One region of the Arthrobacter sp. YAF17 genome, then DNA from elsewhere that is predicted to be linked to it. Evidence: riboswitches for the same ligand, from Rfam matches in the RefSeq annotation. Region 1 holds a riboswitch; each other region holds the start of a gene.

Region 1 (3,265 bases):
CCTGTCCGGCCGGAAACGGGCCCAGCGGGGGTCCTCGACGCCGTCGAGCAGCTGCCGGCAGATCTCCGCGGCGGCCGGCGTGAGGAGGATTCCGTGCCGGAAGAAGCCGGTGGCGATAATCAGCCCCGCAATGTCCCCCTGGCCTCCCGGTTCCGCCACGCGGCCCAGCAGGGGCGCGTTGTCCGGGGTCCCGGGCCGGGCCCTGGCGGTGGCCTCGAGCAGTTCGAGTTCGGCGACGGCGGGGACCAGGTGCTGGGCGTCGCGCAGCAGCTGGTAGACGCCGCCGGCGGACACCGCGGAGCCGGGCGTGGCACCGTCCGGTGCGTGGCCGTTTTCGCCGAGGGCATCCTCCCGCTGCGTGGCACCGATCACCACTGTGCCGTCCTGCCGGGGAACGATGTAGACGGGCACCCCGCGGACCAGTCCCCGGACGGTGGACGTCAGGAGCGGCCGCAGCTTCTCCGGGACCCGGAGCCGGAGAATATCGCCGTGGACCGGCCGCAGCGGCAGCCGGAGTCCGGCGGGCAGGCACCGGAGCGCGGCGGCGCCGAGGCCGTTGGCGACGATGGTTTCCCTGGCCAGGACCGTGTCGCCGCCGACTAGGACGGCTCCGGCCACGCGCCCGTCCTGCCAGGACAGCCCGGCAGCGCGACGCCCGATCGTGTCGAAGTGGCTGTCCGCGGCCAGGAGTTCCGCGATCCGGGCGAGCAGCCGGCGGGGGTCCACCTGGTGGTCGGCGGAAATGTCGAAGGCGCAGGAGATGCCGGGGCTCAGCAGGGGTTCGCGCGTGCGCGCCTCCCGGACGGTCAGCGGCTCGACGGCAAGGCCGGACGCCTGCTGGACGGTGCGCAGGTCCGCGAGCGCCCGGCGGTCGGCGGCGTCGGCACCCACGGCGAGGGTCGGCGTCGTGAGGTACCCCGTGCTGCTGGCGGCACCGGCGGCGGCGCAGGTATCCGGCCCGTCACCCCTGTCCTCCAGCGCGGCGGCAAATGCCGGCCAGAGGCGTGAGGACTCGAGCATGAGCTCCAGGAGGGATTCTTCCTGGTAGTGCAGTTCACTGACGGGGGCGAGCATGCCGGCGGCGGCCCAGCTGGCGCCGCTGCCCGGGGCGTCGTCGATGAGGGCGACCGTTCGGCCGGAGCGCCTCGCCGCCCACGCGATTCCGTGGCCCACAACGCCGCCGCCGATCACGGCGACGTCGTAACATTTCCCGGCTTCGGTGTCATCGGCGGCGGACACGGGCGCTGCGGCGTCATTACCCACGGCCGTGCCGCGGACCGATGTGGTGCCCATGAAGGATTCCTTCCCTACGCCGGTACTAACCGGATCAGGTCAAGCGGTCGGCTCTGACGCCCTCTCAGCCTGCCGGCGCCGGACGCTGGTGGCGTCGACGGCGGCGGGCTCCCGCGGTATTGGCCCAGTTTAGAGGAACTAGGCTGGGGGCATGAGCCAGGATGCCGTCCACACCACCGCCCGCCTATACCTCTGCACCGACGCCCGGCAGGACCGCGGCGACTTTGCGGACTTCGTGGACGAGGCTTTTGCCGGCGGCGTCGATATCATCCAGCTGCGCGACAAGTCGCTGGAGGCGGCCGAGGAACTGGAACTGCTGGAGGTCCTGCACCAGGCAGCCCGTCGCCATAGCCGCCTCTGGGCTGTCAACGACCGGGCAGACCTCGCCTCGCTCTCCGGGGCTCCGGTATTCCATATCGGGCAGAAGGACATCCCCACCGGCGCCGCCAGGACGTTCTTGGGCAAGGACACCGTGATCGGGCTGTCCACCCACAGCCCGGAGCAGGTGGACGCGGCCCTTGCGTCCTCAGCCGGCCGCGACGGCCTGGACTACTTCTGCGTGGGGCCGGTGTGGGCCACTCCCACGAAGCCGGGCCGCGCCGCCGTCGGACTTGATCTGGTGCGCTACGCGGCGGAGGCCGTCCGCCGGGCCGAGCCCCCGGAGGGGAAGAGAGCGGAGGGGAAGACAACCGAGGGGAAGACTGTCGAGGGCCAGGTGGCAGATGGTGTGCCGTGGTTCGCGATCGGCGGCATCGACCTCGGAAATGTGGAACAGGTGGTGGCAGCCGGCGCCCGCAGGATCGTGGTGGTCCGGGCCATCACAGAAGCCGACGATCCCGCCGGCGCCGCCCGGGCCCTGCTGGCCGCACTCGACGCCGCCGGCAACTGAGCGCGGCGCTCAGCCGGCCAGACTCAACCGGCCAGACCGAGCGCCGTCATCCGGCGCGAGTGGTTGGCTGCCAGTTCCGCCATGAGCCCGCGGACAAGTTCCCTGGACCTGTCGTCCGTGGACCCGTCCTCATCCGCGCCGGCCAGGCCGCCGATGAACGCGTGCTCGAAGCTCACCCGCTGGGCCTGGGTCAGGGCTTCCCCGAGGAGGCGCCTGGCCCACAGTGCCAGCCGTGACGCCAGCCGCGGGTCATCGGCCAGGGCGGACTTGAGCCGTTCCCGCAGCACCGCCGTGGCCTCTTCATCGGCCTGGATCTGCTCCACCAGGTCCCGGGTCCCGGCGTCGACGTAGCGAGAAATGGCCCGGTAGAAATCGGCGGAGACGGTGTCGATCACGTACGCCTTCATGAGGGATTCGTACCAGTCCGCCGGGCGGGTTCGTTCGTGGAAGTGGTCCACGGATGGCTGGAACGGCAGCATGGCCGCCTCCGGGTCCAGGCCCATGGCATCGAGCTTGGCGCTCACGAGTTCGTAGTGCTGGAACTCGATCACGGCGATCCTGCCCAGCACCGCGCGGTCGTGCAGGGACGGTGAATACCGCGCGTCGGAGGAGAGCCGTTCGAAGGCGGAGAGCTCGCCGTAGGCCATCACACCGAGCAGATCCCTCAGAAAGCTGTGGTATCGGGCGGGATCAGCCGGGGATGTGCTCATGATCCAAGACTAATGGCGCAAATGAAGCTAATCTGATTTTCGTGTCCCATCACCGCCTGACCCCGAGCGTCCACCGGCAACAGAACCAACTGGCCGAGGCGCTCAGCGCGTTGCGGGCAACGCTTGAACTGCCCGGCCCATTCCCCGAGGACGCGCTCCGGGAGGCCAAGGAGGCAGTCGCCCGCCACGAGCTGCCGGACCTGGATTTCACGCACATCGAGTTCGTGACCATCGATCCGGCGTCGTCCACCGACCTGGACCAGGCCCTCTTCATCGACCGCTCCGGCGAGGGCTACTCCGTGTTCTACGCGATCGCCGACGTCCCCTCCTTTGTTGCCCCCGGCGGTGCCCTCGACGCCGAGACCCGCCGCCG
Region 2 (3,265 bases), on a different contig from region 1:
TTCAGCGGCGCCGCCGGCGTCGGTGACGATGTCGTACCGGGCAGAGGGCGGCAGGGTTCCGACGTAGGTGAGCCGGTAGACGGTCCCGCCGAATTGTTCCTGGACGTCCGCGACGGTGCCGTAGGCGCGGGAGGTGCCGTCCTTGAGCAGGATCACCCGGTCGCAGAGGCGTTCGACTTCCTCCATCTGGTGCGTGACCATGATGACGGTCGCGCCGGCGAGTTTTTGTTCCTCGATGATGTCCATCAGCAGGCGCCGGTTGACCGGGTCGAACCCCTTGGTGGGTTCGTCCAGGATCAGCAGCTCGGGGTCGTTCATGATGGTCACGCCGAGCTGGATTTTTTGCTGTTGTCCGCCGGAGAGCTTATCCAGGCGTGTGTTCGCCTTGTCGGCGAGACCGACGCGTTCCAGATACTCCCGCGACCAGGTCCTGGCATGGGTTTTGTCCAGGCCCTTGAGCCGGCCAAAGTAGACCATGACGTCCAGGACGGACTCTTTCTTGTAGAGTCCGCGTTCCTCGGGCAGGTATCCCAGCCGGGCACCGTCCTGCGGGGCGAAGGGCTTGCCGCCGATGTGGAGGGTCCCGGCGGTCGGCTGGTAGATGCCCAGCAGCGCCCGGAGGGTGGTCGTTTTCCCTGACCCGTTGCTGCCGAGGAATCCGAAGGTCTCCCCGGCCCGGACATCGAAGGAGAGGTCTTTAATGACCGTCGTGTCCCCGAAGTCCATCCTGAAGTCTTTGATGTGTACAAGCGGCTCCGCGGCCGCGTCCCCCAACGTCATGCCCACCACTCTAACCGGACACTCACCCGCTGGTGATCAACGGCACACCGCGCGGAACCCGGCAGGAAGCGGCGAACCGTCCGGGCCCGGCGTCCCAGTTAATTCCCGGCGCGGCCGAGGATGTCAGACAGGGCCTCAACCACCAGCTCATGGTCGGCCTTCTGCGGCAACCCCGACACTGTGACCGTGGCAACCATTCCGGTGCCGCGCACGTAGATGGGGAAGGCCCCGCCATGGGCGGCAAACTCCTTCTCATCGAACCAGGCGTTGTCCTCGATCATCCGCCCCGCGGACCGGGCCCGGAGTCCGACCAGCAGCGACGGGACCTCGTACCGCGCGGCCGTCCGCTGCTTGGCCCTGATCCAGCGTTCGTTGTCCGGGGTGGCGCCTTCCAGTGCCGCGTGGAATAGCACCTGCTCGCCCTTCGTGATGTCGATGGCGATCGGGTAGGAGCGCTGCCTGCCGAGTTCAACCAGGCGGAGCCCCAGATCCAGGGCGTCGTCTTTGCTGAAAGACGGGAACTGCAGTTCGTCCATTTCCGCCAGGATCCTGCCGATCAGTGCCGCCAGGGATCCGTGCGGCTGCGCTTCGGTCGAGTCCGGATCGTAGCCGGGGGAAGGAACTGGTGGGTTGGTCACGTGATTCAGCTTCCGTTAGTGAGCCGCCGTCGGGTGGCCATCAGGCCGCAGCGGTGTCCGGTGTTCCCATGCCCTGCCGACTCTACCAAGCAGGTGTCCGCAGGTCACCGGCGCCGACGCCGGCGGATTGTGACGGCCGGCCCCGGAAAGCAAGGACCCCCGGGTGTAAACTGGGCCACGCCCACAAGGGCTATTTTCAATACGACAGGGGAGCGCCGCCGTCGGGTATCACCGGAGAAATCCGGGGAAACCACAGGTGGGCGCTGAGAGTGCGGACAGCCGCAGACCCTCGAACCTGATCCGGTTAGTACCGGCGCAAGGGAGTCGAGTTCTCGGAGTGCCCAAGGCGGCGGCGGAAGCCGCGGCCCGGGGGCACTCTCCCCTCCTGTTCCTCAGGAGGACGATATGACTGATACATCTGCTGCATCTGCGAAACAGACGCGCACCCGGCGCAGCTACAACTGGCGCGTGGTGGACATTGTGGTGGCCGCGTTGATCGCGGTGGCCGGCGGCGTGATCTTCTGGGCCTGGTCCCAGGGCGCCAACCTCGTTTCCGTCCCGCTCAATGCGGTTTACCCCCCGCTGACCGGGCTCTACGCCGGCGGCTGGATGATTCCGGCGGTGCTGGGCATGCTCATCATCCGCAAGCCGGGCGCGGCAGTGTTCTGCGAAACCGTGGCCGCTACCGGCGAGCTGATCATGGGCTCGCAATACGGCGCCTCCGTGCTGTTCTCGGGCTTCCTGCAGGGCCTTGGCGCCGAACTGGTCTTCGCCGCGTTTATCTACAAGAAGTTCAACCTGCCCGTTTCCCTGCTGGCCGGAGCCGGGGCAGGGCTGTTCTGCGGACTGAACGATTCCTTCCTGCCGTGGGGCTGGAACATTGCCTACGAAGCCGCGGACAAGCTGGCCTACATCGCCTTCACCACCGTCTCCGGCGCCGTGATCGCCGGCGGACTGTCGTGGATCGCCACCCGGGGCCTGGCCCGGACCGGTGTGCTCAGTTCCTTTGCCTCCCGCAAGGCGGCCACGGAGCCCGTCTTTTCCTGATGCCCGCCTCCAACACATCCACCGGCAGCGGCGTCCGGCCGGCGGCGATCACCGCGCGGGGCTGGGGCTGGCGGCACGCCGGCCGGCTCCGGCCCGCCGTCAGCGGCCTGGACCTGGATATCCGGCCCGGGGAGCGCGTGCTGCTGCTGGGGCCTTCGGGCGCCGGCAAGTCCACGCTGCTCCACGCCCTGGCCGGGGTGCTCGGCGACAGCTCCGCCGGTGACGCCGGCCGTGCGACCGGCGGCGCTGACCTTACTGCCAGCGGCGCGGCCGGGGACGCGGACGAGTCCGGCAGCCTGCTGATCGACGGCGACGCTCCCCGCGCCCGGCGCGGCCGTGCCGGGCTGATGCAGCAGGACCCGGAGACCCAGGTGGTGCTCTCCCGCCTCGGTGACGACGTCGCCTTCGGCGCGGAAAACCTGTCCGTGCCTCCGGCAGAGATCTGGTCACGCGTCGCGGAAGCGCTCGACGACGTCGGGCTGGGCCGGCTGCCGCTGGACCACCCGACGTCGGCCCTTTCCGGCGGCCAGAAGCAGCGGCTGGCGCTCGCCGGCATCCTCGCGATGCGGCCCGGGCTGATCCTGCTCGACGAGCCGACCGCCAACCTGGACCCCGCCGGAGTGCTGGAAGTCCGGGACGCCGTCGGCCGCTGCCTGGACAAGACCGGAGCCACCCTGGTGGTGGTGGAGCACCGGGTCTCGGTGTGGAAGGACCTCGTGGACCGGATCGTGGTGCTGCAACCAGGATCGGCCACGGATTCCGCTGTGCTGATCGACGGACCGCCGGACCTGGTCCTGGCG
Region 3 (3,265 bases), on a different contig from region 1:
CAACCTCGAGGAAACCGTCACCAAGAACAACCTCGAAGCAGCCGAGGAAGTCGTCCGGCAGCTCCGGCTCCGCGACATCGGCGGCATCATCGTCATCGACTTCATCGACATGGTGCTCGAATCCAACCGCGACCTCGTCCTGCGCCGCATGGTGGAGTGCCTGGGCCGGGACCGGACCAAGCACCAGGTGGCCGAGGTGACCTCGCTGGGCCTCGTGCAGATGACGCGCAAGCGGATGGGCACCGGGCTGCTCGAAGTCTTCGGCGAACAGTGCGAAACCTGCGCCGGCCGCGGCATCGTCACCCACGACGAGCCGGTCGAACACCGCCGCGCCAACGTGGTCGCCGCCGAGCACCACGTCCCGCGGACCGAACAGCAGCAGCCGGCTGCCCGGACCGAACGCAAGAGCCGCCGCCGCGGCCGGGGCGGCCAGGGGACGGACGTCCAGTCCGCCCCGGCAGCCGTGCACGCCGAGCCCACCGACGCCGAGCGCCACGCCAAGGCCGAGGCAACCCGCGCCGCGCTGGCCAACATCGCAGCAGCGGCGCACGCCGCCCACCTGCATGACGGCGAGGCAACCGCCGACGCCGGGACCCGCGAGGCAGCTGTGGAAGCAGCCGTCGAGGCGGCTGCCGAGCTGGCCGCGACGGAGGAAGCCGCCGGGCGTCCGGGCGCCGTGCTGACGTTTGGCGGCGAACAGGTTGCCCTGCCGTTCGTGGAACACGCAGAGGATTCCAGTGCGCCTGCGCTGACCCTGGACCTGCTGACCGAGGCCTTCGCCAATCTGGGCGAAACCGAAGAAACCACGGCTCCTGCGGCACAGGAGCCGGCAGCGAAGGCGCCGGCGGCCCGGACGGCTGCGGCCGCTCCGGCCCGCGCCGGCGGAACCGGCCCGGGACGCGCCCAGGCGCCGGGTTCCCAGACTGAGGCGGAAGCCGAAGCCGGCACCTCGCGTGCCCGCCGCGGCCGCCGCAACCGGAGCGCCAGCCGGGCCCAGGGGGCAGCGAATGAGACCTCGGTGGAGCAGCGTCAGGAATCCCGGCAGTCCGCCGCCGTTTCGGTGCACGAGGCCAAGGTCCCGGCAGCAACGTCACCGGCGGCAAAGCCGGCCGCCAGCGAGCCGATCATCCTCGGCGTCGGCGTTCCGGCCTCGGAGCTCTGACACCGGAACAGTTCAGCAAGGCCGCGGGCGCGGTCCGGACGGCGTAGCAATACGCGCAGTCCGGGCCGTGCCCGCGTCTTCGTTAAGGGATGCGGCTAGGCTGGAGCCCTGACACGGGGTGCCGCGCATCGAGCCGGCTGAGATCCAGACCCGTTGAACCTGTCCGGTTAGCACCGGCGAAGGGATGTCTCTCGTGACCACCGCCTCATCGTTTCTTCCGCCTGTCCCTGCCCCGTCGGCGCCCAGGATCCCGCGGGTGCTGGCGATCGCCGGCTCCGACCCCTCCGGCGGCGCCGGGATCCAGGCCGACCTCAAGAGCATCGCCGCGCACGGCGGCTACGGCATGGCAGCCATCACCGCCCTGACCGCCCAGAACACCCGCGGCGTCAGCGCCGTCCACGTTCCGCCGGCGGCGTTCCTGACCGCCCAGCTGGAGGCCATCAGCCAGGACATCACCATCGACGCCGTCAAGATCGGCATGCTGGGGGACGCCTCCGTGATTGACGCGGTCCGCAGCTGGCTGGAGAAGTCCCGCCCCGCCGTCGTGGTCCTGGACCCGGTCATGGTGGCGACGAGCGGCGACCGGCTGCTGCAGGAGTCCGCCGAGGCAGCCCTGCACGCGCTGTTGCCGTACGCGGACCTGATCACGCCCAACCTCGCCGAGCTCGCCGTCCTGCTCCGGGAGGAAGCCGCCAAGAACTGGGCCGGGGCACTGGAACAGGGCAAACGGCTCGCCGCCCAGACCGGCACCACGGTCCTGGTGAAGGGCGGCCACCTCGACGGCGGCAGCGGTTCCCGGACCGGCACCGGCCACGACGACGGCGGCAACGGATGCCCCGACGCGCTGGTCAACACCGGCGGGCTCCTGGCCCAGGACGTCGTCGTGGTGCCAGGGGAGCGCGTGCATACGCGCAACAGCCACGGCACGGGGTGTTCGTTGTCCTCGGCCATCGCCACAGTGCAGGCTAGAAACACAGTGCAGGCCGGAACAGGGGACTGGGAGGCCGCGCTCCGCGAGGTCAAGCCGTGGCTGCAGGAGGCACTGCGCGCCTCGTCGGCGCTCGACGTCGGCACCGGCAACGGCCCGGTCCACCACTTCCACCACGTCCAGCAGCAGACCCAGGACCACAGCGCCGCCCGGAATGGAACCGCCGCCCGGGAACCCGCCGAAGGCGAGTTCGGCGTCGCGCTCCGGGAAGCGGCCACCGCCGACCTGGAGGCGATCTACGGCCTTGACTTCATCCGGGCCCTCGCCGACGGATCGCTGCCGGAGAAGGAGTTCGCCTACTACCTCGCCCAGGACGCCCTGTACCTCAACGGCTATTCCCGCGTGCTGGCCCGTGCCGCCGCGATCGCAACCACTGAGGCCGAGCAACTGTTCTGGGCCCGCTCAGCGCAGAACTGCCTCGAGGTCGAGTCGGAGCTGCATCGGACCTGGCTCAGTACCCGCACCGCTGAGGTGACGCTCGGTCCGGTCACCAAGTCGTACGTGGACCATCTGCTGGCCGCCTCGGTCTCCGGCAGTTACGGGGTGCTGGTGGCCGCCGTGCTCCCGTGCTTCTGGCTCTACGCCGAGGTGGGGGAGACCCTGTACCGGCAGTTCCTGACCGCGGGCGCCCCGGAGTCCCATCCCTACGCCGTCTGGTTGCGCACCTACGCCGACGAGGAGTTTGTCGCCGCCACCCGGCAGGCCGTTGCCTACACCGACGCCGCGGCACGGGCGGCCTCGACGGGCGAACGGGACGCCATGACGCTGGCCTTCCGGCAGTCCGCCCGCTACGAGGTCGACTTCTTCGACGCGCCGCGGCTGCACGCCTGACAGCGGGTGCCCGTGTGGGCCTGTACGATAGGTGGGCACGGTTCCGGAAGTCGTTGCGGCAGGCTCTGTCCATACAGAGTGGCGCCTATCACGTACCTCCCTTCGGAACCAGCCTCATTTGCGGCCGAAGGCAAAATTAGCGTAGTCTAGATCTTCGGTGCTTACGCCAACACTTGGGTTATGACCTTGAGGACGCTCCATCCGATTTCGGATGCGTTTGTCCACGGGATAGCTCATGGATTCCCTTGGGAACTCCACCGGCGTAGAGGCACAGCGTGAGCCGG

What was found. Region 1 has a riboswitch for thiamine pyrophosphate ahead of thiO (glycine oxidase ThiO). Riboswitches for the same ligand answer to the same signal wherever they lie in the genome.
Region 2: another riboswitch for thiamine pyrophosphate. It lies ahead of AB4Y67_RS13120 (ECF transporter S component); the one in region 1 lies ahead of thiO (glycine oxidase ThiO).
Region 3: another riboswitch for thiamine pyrophosphate. It lies ahead of AB4Y67_RS18410 (bifunctional hydroxymethylpyrimidine kinase/phosphomethylpyrimidine kinase); the one in region 1 lies ahead of thiO (glycine oxidase ThiO).

Annotation. Positions count from the first base shown of each region.
Region 1 covers NZ_JBFRDB010000002.1:205,260-208,524, reverse strand. Annotated here, with positions in the region: gene thiO (glycine oxidase ThiO) at 1-1,293, opposite strand, end outside; TPP riboswitch at 1,287-1,418, opposite strand; gene AB4Y67_RS03965 (thiamine phosphate synthase) at 1,445-2,182, shown strand; gene AB4Y67_RS03960 (ferritin-like fold-containing protein) at 2,206-2,892, opposite strand; gene AB4Y67_RS03955 (RNB domain-containing ribonuclease) at 2,934-3,265, shown strand, end outside.
Region 2 covers NZ_JBFRDB010000014.1:134,762-138,026, reverse strand. Annotated here, with positions in the region: gene AB4Y67_RS13130 (ABC transporter ATP-binding protein) at 1-780, opposite strand, end outside; gene AB4Y67_RS13125 (heme-degrading domain-containing protein) at 879-1,418, opposite strand; TPP riboswitch at 1,615-1,758, shown strand; gene AB4Y67_RS13120 (ECF transporter S component) at 1,824-2,465, shown strand; gene AB4Y67_RS13115 (ABC transporter ATP-binding protein) at 2,465-3,265, shown strand, end outside.
Region 3 covers NZ_JBFRDB010000036.1:10,517-13,781, forward strand. Annotated here, with positions in the region: gene AB4Y67_RS18405 (Rne/Rng family ribonuclease) at 1-1,162, shown strand, start outside; TPP riboswitch at 1,267-1,364, shown strand; gene AB4Y67_RS18410 (bifunctional hydroxymethylpyrimidine kinase/phosphomethylpyrimidine kinase) at 1,347-2,981, shown strand.